2 regions of the Alkalilimnicola ehrlichii MLHE-1 genome follow, and region 2 is predicted to be linked to the other one. Evidence: predicted binding sites of a transcription regulator. Region 2 holds the regulator's gene; the other holds the start of a gene.
What was found. The regulator FNR, encoded in region 2, switches genes on or off when oxygen is low (the NO sensors DNR and NnrR bind a similar motif). The targets are predictions, from matches to a motif close to TTGATNTANATCAA.

Region 1: hemN (oxygen-independent coproporphyrinogen III oxidase) is a predicted target of FNR. The motif match lies at 2,713-2,726, and genes of this name have one in related genera.

The regions. Positions count from the first base shown of each region.
Region 1 covers NC_008340.1:1,570,666-1,575,368, reverse strand. Annotated here, with positions in the region: gene MLG_RS14800 (DUF4168 domain-containing protein) at 179-685, shown strand; gene fabA (bifunctional 3-hydroxydecanoyl-ACP dehydratase/trans-2-decenoyl-ACP isomerase) at 822-1,352, shown strand; gene fabB (beta-ketoacyl-ACP synthase I) at 1,407-2,624, shown strand; gene hemN (oxygen-independent coproporphyrinogen III oxidase) at 2,841-4,232, shown strand; gene MLG_RS07010 (BCCT family transporter) at 4,367-4,703, shown strand, end outside.
Region 2 covers NC_008340.1:359,056-363,758, forward strand. Annotated here, with positions in the region: gene MLG_RS01590 (SAM-dependent methyltransferase) at 1-418, opposite strand, end outside; gene trxA (thioredoxin) at 548-1,411, shown strand; gene fnr (fumarate/nitrate reduction transcriptional regulator Fnr) at 1,536-2,324, shown strand; gene MLG_RS01605 (Hsp20/alpha crystallin family protein) at 2,399-2,851, opposite strand; gene MLG_RS01610 (hypothetical protein) at 3,010-3,846, shown strand; gene MLG_RS01615 (ion transporter) at 3,862-4,703, shown strand, end outside.

The DNA of each region.
Region 1 (4,703 bases), 1.2 Mb from region 2:
CACACCCTCCCCGTTCTGGGTTCCTAGCCGCCAGGGCGGCGCCCCGACGAGACCCTGAAAACGCGTCCCTTTATGTTCAGTCACTTACCCTCCCGTTCCGTTTTCATCACCTGGTTGGCAGGAAGCTTGCAAAACTCAGGCCGAATTCATTGTCAATCGCAAGCCTCAGGAGGCCCACATGACGATTCGTAAGCTCGCACCGACGTTGACCCTCTTCTCCTCCCTGCTGCTCGCCTCCGGCATGGCCATCGGCCAAACCGGCATGCAGGACGATCCCCAAGGCATGGACCGGCAGCAAGGGATGGAGCAGCAGCAACAGCAACAGGGCGGGATGGATCAGCAGCGCCAGGGCGGCATGGATCAGCAGCAGCAAGGCGGCATGCAGGAGCAGCCTGGCATGGGCGCAGGTGCCCCCCAGCACGACTTCGATGACCAGAGCCTGGAACAGTTCGCCGATGCCTACATCGACATTACGGAGATCCAGGAGGACTACACGCAACGCCTGGAGGGCACCGAGGACCCAGACCAGGCCCGGGACCTGCAACAGCAGGCCAACGATGAGATGGTCGAAGCGATCGAGAACCGCGGCCTGAGCGTACCGGAGTATTCCGAGATCGCCACCGCGCTCGACACCGACCCGGAGCTGCGGGATGAACTGGCGGCCATGATCCAGGAACGCCGCTGATAACCACCCGCCGCCGAGCGGCCAGCCGTGTTCCCCCCTCAGGGGGGGACACGGTTTTTTTGTACGTGTAGTATGGCTTTCTTGCCCGATGACGTACGATATGCACCCAGCCGCCACATGACCACAGGTAGGGAGAATGACGAGGCAAGAAAGCTATAATTTCGATGAACTGCTGTTGAGTGGCCACGGGAGGCTTTTTGGCCCCGGCAACCCACAGCTGCCCGCCCCGCAGATGCTGATGTTTCATCGCATCACCCAAATGAGTGAGGAAGGCGGGGCGTATGATAAGGGGCAAGTGATCGCGGAGTTGGACCTCGACCCGGATCTCTGGTTCTTCCGCTGCCACTTCCCCGGCGATCCCGTCATGCCCGGATGCCTGGGTCTGGATGCCCTCTGGCAACTGGTGGGCTTCTACCTGGGCTGGATCGGCGGCTCCGGTAAGGGCCGGGCGCTGGGCTGCGGCGAGGTTAAGTTCTCTGGGCAGATCCTGCCCGAGCATAAAAAGGTGACTTACGAGATCGCATTTAAACGGGTGATCAACCGTCGGCTGGTGATGGGCATCGCCGATGGCTGGGTGTCCGTGGACGGCGAGCAGATCTACACGGCGAAGGACCTGAAGGTGGGGCTTTTCCAGGATCCGGGTGACCTCAGCAGAAGCCAGGGGTAACCCGCCGCCGGTTTTCGATTTCAATCACCACTGATTCAGTTCGAGGAGTCTACCGTGCGTCGAGTAGTCGTCACTGGAATGGGAGTCGTCTCCTGCATCGGCAACGACCGGGAGACGGTCACCGAGGCCCTGCGGGCCGGTCGGTCGGGCATCAAGTATAAACCCGAATATGAAGAGGTGGGCCTGCGCAGCCAGGTCGCGGGGTCCGTGGACATCGATCTTTCCGATCACATTCCGCGTAAATCCCTGCGGTTCATGGGTGATGCGGCCGCCTTTTCCTACATCGCCATGGAGCAGGCCATGCGCGACGCTGGCCTGAGCGCCGATGAGATATCAAACCCCCGGGTGGGGCTCATTGCCGGCTCCGGCGGAGCCTCCACCGCCAATGTGGTGCAGGCGGCAGAAACCCTGAAAAACCGGGGCGTGCGCAAGATCGGGCCTTATGGGGTCACCCGCACCATGGGCAGCACCGTCTCCGCCTGCCTGGCCACGCCTTTCCGGATCAAGGGCCTGAACTACTCCATCACCTCCGCCTGCGCCACCAGTGCCCATTGCATCGGCTCGGCGATGGAGCAGATCCAGCTGGGCAAGCAGGATCTGATCTTTGCCGGCGGTGGCGAGGAGGAGCACTGGTCGCTGAGCATGCTCTTCGACGGCATGGGGGCGCTGTCCACCAAGTACAACGAGACGCCGGAGAAGGCCTCGCGAACCTACGATGCCGACCGCGACGGCTTTGTGATCGCCGGCGGCGGCGGCATGCTGGTCATTGAGGCGCTGGACCACGCCCTGGCACGCGGCGCAAAGATCTATGCCGAGCTGGTCGGTTACGGCGCCACCTCCGATGGCCACGACATGGTGGCGCCCTCCGGCGAGGGGGCGGCCCGGTGCATGCGCCAAGCCCTGGAGACGGTGGAGGGGCCGGTGGATTACGTCAATGCCCACGGCACCAGCACCCCGGTGGGGGACCTGGCCGAACTCAAGGCCATGCGTGAGGTCTTCGGCGAGCAGGTGCCCCCGGTGAGTGCCACCAAGTCGCTGACCGGCCACTCGCTTGGGGCGGCCGGAGTGCAGGAGGCCATCTACTCGCTGGCGATGCTCGAGGAGGGCTTCATTGCCCCCTCCATCAACATCGAGACCATGGACCCGGAGGCCGAAGGCATGCCGATCGTTACCGAGCCGCGCGAAGGCGTTGAGCTGAACACGGTCATGTCCAACAGCTTCGGCTTCGGCGGCACCAACTCCACGTTGGTCTTCCGCCGGTACGACGGCTGAGCGCCGCCACCCCGTGGGGTGGTGGATCTTGATCGACGGCAGGTATGCCCCCTGGCATACCTGCCGACTTTCGTTTTCGGGCCGTCTCATGACCTGAATCAAGACAAGCCCATGACCGGTCGCTTATTTTGAGCCTAATTTACTAGCACTGGCCCGGCCACCGGATCGGACGTGCCCGTGCCACACATCCCCAATCTCGGCATTGTGCGATTTGTCATGGACCAAACACTGCAATTCGACCCGGCCATCCTGGCCAAGTATGACGTCAGCGGCCCCCGGTACACCTCTTACCCCACGGCTCCGCAGTTCCACGAGGGCTTCGACGACAAGGCCTATGCCGAGGTGGCCGCGCTCAGCAACGAGGATCCCATCCCGCGGCCGCTTTCGCTGTACGTGCACGTCCCCTTCTGCGACACCGTCTGCTTCTACTGTGCGTGCAACAAGATCATCACCGGTAACTACTCCCGCGCCGGTACCTACCTGGACTACCTCGAGAAAGAGGTTGCCCTGCAGAGCCAGCTGTTCGACGCCGACCGGCGGGTGGAGCAACTGCACTTCGGGGGCGGCACCCCGACCTACCTCAGTGACGAGGATCTCATCCGGGTAATGGACATGCTCTCCCGCTATTTCACCCTCGAGCGGGGGCCGCAACGGGAGTTCTCTATCGAGATCGACCCGCGGGCCGTGCGGGAGACCACGATCGAGCTGCTGGCCAAGCTGGGCTTCAACCGCATGAGCGTGGGGGTGCAGGACTTCGATCCCGCGGTGCAAAAGGCCGTGAACCGGATCCAGCCCTACGAGACCACCGCCCGGGTGATCGCAAAGGCGCGTAGCTGCGGATTCCGTTCCACCAACCTCGACCTGATTTATGGGCTGCCGCTGCAGAGCGTAGAGACCTACTCCCGGACCCTGGATCAGACCCTGGAACTGCGCCCCGAGCGCCTGGCGGTCTACAATTACGCCCATCTACCCCACCTGTTCAAAGTCCAGCGCCAGATCCGCGAGGAGCAGCTCCCGGGGCCCGACGAAAAGCTGGCCATCCTGGAGCTGACCATCCGCCGGCTAACCGAGGCCGGCTATGTCTACATCGGCATGGACCACTTCGCCCTGCCGGAGGACGAGCTCGCCCAGGCCCAGCGCGCCGGGACGCTGCACCGCAATTTCCAGGGCTACTCTACCCGTGCGGAGTGCGACTTGGTGGGCCTGGGGGTCACCTCCATTGGCAAGGTGGGCGAGAGCTACAGTCAGAACCTGCGTGATATGGAGGCCTACTACGCCCGCCTGGATGAAGGCCGGTTGCCGGTCTTCCGGGGCGTGGAGCTCAGCGCCGACGATCAACTGCGCCGCGACGTGATCACTGAGATCATGTGCCACTCCCGGGTGGACTTCCGGGAGATGGAGGAGCGTTACCAGATCCACTTCCGGGACTACTTCCGCGACGCCCTGGAACGGCTGCAGGGGATGGAGTCGGATGGTTTGGTCCGAATCGAGAGCGACCGGTTACAGGTCCTCCCCCGAGGGCGTTTGCTGCTGCGCCACGTGGCCATGGCCTTCGACGCCTACCTGAATGCCGACAACGGCAAAACCCGCTACAGTAAGGTCATATAGTGTCCTGAAGCAGGGCTGGGCGGTACGCGGGGGCTCACACAGCGTGCGCGTGACCCCGCGACGCAGCCGATCCGGCAGAGGGGATCCGCAATGGCCACCCGCCACGGGCAATGCTCGCAACGCCGGGGGCGCCGGTGAACCCGCGGGTCTTTCTGCCGGCGGCGGCCGTGGTTCTGGCCCTGGTGATGGGGGGCGCGCTCTGGACCGAGCCCTTGGGCCGGGGCTTCGAATCGTTGCACCAGATGCTGATCCAGCACTTCGGCTGGGTCTACACCACGGTGGTGGCCCTGCTGCTCGGCTTCGTGCTGGCGGTGCTACTGCATCCCCGGTTCCGGCGCCTGCGCCTGGGGCCGCCGGACTCCCGGCCTGAATACACCTACCTGTCCTGGTTCGCCATGCTCTTTTCGGCAGGCATGGGCATCGGACTGCTCTTCTACGGCGTTGCCGAACCGCTGCTGCACTACCTGGAGC
Region 2 (4,703 bases):
ACTGCCGGTCCTCGTCCAGAAAGAGGTCGAACAGCTCGTCCGAGAGGTCGTAATGGTGGGCGACATTTCGCCGCGCCCGCCCCAGCGGGTTAAACTGGGCCAGATAGCGCAGTGGGCGTAACAACCGGCGTTGCACTTGGTGCCAGCGGGTTTGCTCCAGCTCCCGCAGGGCCCGGCAGGCGATGGCCAGGAGGTCGCGCAGGGTGCCCTCCTCGAGCTGGATGCGTTGGTCCATCCAGGCCTCACCCAGTTCCAGGTCCGGTCGCACGCCGAGCCGGCGGACGGTCCGCCAGTCGTTGATGCGCAGGGTGACCTTCGGGGGGGCTCCGGGGCCGAATGTACGTTGCCGGCCATCCGGGAGGATGACCTTGAGCCGTCCCTCGGTCACAATGCGGTTCAACAGGTGTGCCAAAAGCATCGCCACCTCCTTCGGCGGCCGGAGGCCTCCGGCCTGGTACCGCCGGCCGGCTGTCGGTTGTCAACTCAATCTGTTATTCAGGATAGATTCATTTCGTCGGTAATGCCGATACACAATCCGGGAGTGCCTGTGACGAACTCACCCTATATTGTTGATATCACCATGGATAACTTCCAGTCGGAGGTGCTGGAAGGGTCCATGCAGCAGCCTGTCCTGGTGGACTTCTGGGCCGAGTGGTGTGAGCCCTGCAAGACGTTGATGCCCCTGCTGGAAAAGTTGGCGGAGGAGTTCCGCGGCGCGTTCCGGCTGGCGCGGGTCAACTGCGACGAGCAGCAGGCCATCGCCGCCCAAGTGGGGGTCCGCAGCCTGCCCACAGTCATCCTGGTATCACAGGGCCAGGTGCTGGATCAGTTCACCGGTGCCCTGCCGGAGGGGGAACTGCGCCGCTTTCTCGAGCAGCATGTAGAACCGCCGCAGGCCGATCCCCTGGAGCAGGCGCGCGAGCACTTGGCCGCCGGCGAGCCGCAGGCCGCCGTGCCCCTGCTGGAGGCGCTGCACGGGCAACGCCCGGACGACCAGGACGTGGCCCTGGAGCTGGCCCACGCGCTGATGCAGGCCGGGGAGCCGGATCGGGCCGAGGCCATCGTCGCGGAACTCCCCGATGAGGCCCGGCACGACCCGCGTTGCAAGGGCATCAAGGCCCGGCGGGCCTTCGCCGAGCAATTGGCTGATCTGCCCGGGCGTGAGGCCCTGGCCGCCCGTGTGGAGCAGGACCCGCGCGACAGCGAGGCCCGCCACGGCCTGGCCCTGCACCAGGTACTGGCCGGCGAGCACGACGCCGCCCTGGAGAACCTGCTCTGGATCGTTCGCCACGACCGGGCTTGGGACAACGACCGCGGTCGGCAGACGTTGTTGGCGGTCTTTGATCTGCTCGGCGCCGACGACCCGCTGGTGCGTCAGTACCGCAGCCGGTTGTTCCAGAGCCTGTATTGACTCCGGTGACGGGGCCCGCGACGTTCTGCCAGGCACCCGGCTTTGTACCGGCCGGCCCAATGGCGGTATTCTGTTGTGCAGATTTCATGCGGGCCGCGCGGCCGGCCGCCAGCGGGGTATCCAGATGGCGCAATGGCAGGGAGAACGGGTAGTGCAATTGGCAGGGTCGAGAGGCGCCTGTAGCGACTGCTCCCTGTTCAACCTTTGCCTCCCCAAGGGGCTGGACAACGAACATGTCCAGCGTCTGGATGTGATCCTTCAGCGCCAGCGCCCGCTGGCCCGGGGGGATGTGCTCTACCGGGAGGGGGACGAGTTTCGCACCGTCTACGCGGTGCGGGCCGGGTCGCTTAAGACCTATACCATCTCCCGCGAGGGTGAGGAGCAGGTCACCGGCTTCCATATGCCTGGGGAGATGCTGGGGCTGGACGCGGTCAGTCTGGGGGCGCACCCCTGCGAGGCCAAGGCCCTGGAGACCTCCAGCATATGTGAACTGCCCTTCCACGAGTTGGAAGAGCTGGCCCGGGCCATTCCGGCGCTCCAGCGTCAGTTGCTGCGCTTGATGAGCAAGGAGATCTTCCAGGACCACGAAATGCTCCATGCACTGGCACGCCGTAACGCCGAGGAGCGCCTGGCCATCCTGCTGCTGAACTTCTCCCATCGTTTTGCCCGTCGCGGGCTCTCCGCTACGCGTTTCCGCTTGCCCATGTCCCGCAGTGACCTGAGCAATTACCTCGGCCTGGCCCCCGAGACCATGAGTCGCCTGTTCAAGCGTTTCCAGGGGCAGGGCTGGCTGCACAGCCGCGGTAAGGAAATCACCCTCAAGGACATGGCCAGTCTGGAGCGCCTGGCCGGGCATTGCCAGGAGCGCCCCTGTGATCGGCCCGATCTGTCCCGCCCCTCAGGTGGCGGGTAGCGGGCGGGCACCCACGTAATGAGGCCGCGGGCGAGAACGCCACGCGGCCCCGGTTTACAGCAGGCAGGCCCCGCTTACTCCGACTTGACTTCAATGCGCTGCGCCGGTGGTGCCACCTTCTTGGGGACGGTGATCTCCAGCACCCCGTTGCGCGAGCGCGCCGCGATGTTGTCCGCGTCCACCGACTCGGGGAGTGCGAACCGGCGGTAGAAGGTGCCGCGGGCCCGCTCGACACGTTTCCACCCCTCTTCGCTCTCGGTGCTCTCGGACTCGCGGGAGCCCTTAATGGAAAGCACCCCCTGATCCATGCTGATCTCGATATCCTCCGGGGCCACCCCGGGCAGATCGGCATGGATGTGGTACGCCTTGTCGTCCTCGGAGATATCCACCGCCGGCAGCCACTGGCCGGCCGACTCGGCATTCTCGCCCTCGCCGGCGGTAATCATCCCGCGTTGTCCGAACATCCGGTCCAGGTCGGTCTGGATCTGGCGCAGGGTGGACCACGGGTCATAGCGCATGATGGCCATATCCATCACCTCCTAAATTCAGGTCATTACCATGGTGTCCCCAGGGCGTCGCCCTCATTCCTGTAGATAGGGTGGCGCGGCCGTTTTTCAAGTGGCGTACTGCCACAGTGTGCGTGGTAAGGTTTGCCCTCTGAGCGACGATGGGGACAGGCGCGGCTATGAGATGGCGAGTCTGGCAGGGTGTGGTGCTGGCGGCCTTGCTGCTGGTGGTGGCGGGGCTTGCCGTGCAGGCGTGGGCGAATCGTGAGGGCCGGCAGGCACTGGACGATGCGCTTGACGGCCTGCCCGCCGAATGGTCCGCGGACTATGAAGAGGCCTCGGTCAACCTCTGGACCCGTCGGCTGCATGTCTTCGGGCTGACGGTGGGGCACGAGGATCAGCCGCCCCTGCGGGTGGATGAGTTGGTGGTGGTGGATCTGGACCGCGCACACAGCCCGCCCCGCCACATGCGCCTGCGGGCGATAGGCCTGCACGGCAAGCCGGCGGAAGGGTGGCCGGTGCCGGCGGCAGCATGGTCGGATGATTCGGCCGAATGGGCCTTCGCCTACCGCTACGACCCGGAGGCCCGGTCACTGCAGGTGGAGGAATTCCGACTGACCGTGCCGGGGCGGGGCTGGGCCGTCGGGCGGCTGCACCTGACTCGCTTCGACCTGGAGGAGACGCTGACCACCCATGCCCTGAGCCTCCCGGAGTTTGAGGTGGCCGGGCTGACCCTGCGGTACCGGGATCAGGGCTTCTTCCGCCGGCTGGCGGATGAGGGCCGGACGGAACCCATGATTCCGTTGGTCCAGGGTTGGGCCGCCCGGTTTGATGAGCCCTTCTTCCTGGAGACCGCCGAGGCGGTGTCACTCTTTTTGCGCGATCCGGTGGCCCTGGAGCTGCAGGCGCAACCCACCGAACCGGTCCCCCTGCTCGACCTGGTGGCGATGGCCATGGTCAGTCCGGAGGCGATCCCGGCCCGGCTCGAGGCGCGGGTGCGCGCGCTGCGGGAGTAATTGCGGGGGTAGGCGATGAGCGAGCGGCAACCGGATTTGGTGGGGCATAAAGTACAGCACCCGGAGGATGAGACCCTGCGTGGTCGCCTGGCCTGGTTTATCGACCGGCCGGGGACGCAGTACTTTATCGTCGGCCTGATCCTGGTCAATGCGATCACCCTCGGGCTGATGACCTCGCCGGAGGTCACCGCCTACCTGCAGCCCTGGTTGGGCTGGGTGAACACCTTTATCATCGCCGCCTTCGTGGTGGAGATCTCCCTGCGAATCATCGCCGATGGGCCCCGGTTCGTGCGCAGCGGTTGGAATCTGTTCGACTTCTCCGTAGTGGCGATCTCTCTGGTGCCGGACTCTGGGGCCTTCTCGGTGCTGCGGGCGCTGCGCATCCTGAAGGTGTTGCGACTGTTCTCGATGGTCCCGCGCCTGCGCAGGATCGTCGAGGCGTTGCTCCGCGCCATCCCGGGGATCGCCTGGATCGCCCTGCTGCTGTTGGTGATCTTCTACGTGTTCGCGGTGATGGGGACGAAGCTCTTTGCCCAGAGCTTCCCGGAGTGGTTCGGCACCCTCGGGGCCAGCATGTACACGCTGTTCCAGGTGATGACCCTGGAGAGCTGGTCCATGGGCATCGCCCGCCCGGTGATCGAGGCCTACCCCTGGGCCTGGATCTATTTCGTAAGCTTTATCCTGGTCTCCTCCTTCACGGTGCTGAACCTGTTCATCGGCATCATCATCGAGAGCATGCAATCCGCCCACTGGGAGGCGGAGGACGCCAAGCGGATCGAGCAGGAGCAGCGGGCCCACGACGAGCGCCTGGAGATGCTGCAGTTGATCCGCGATCTCAGCAGCAAGGTCGACCGGCT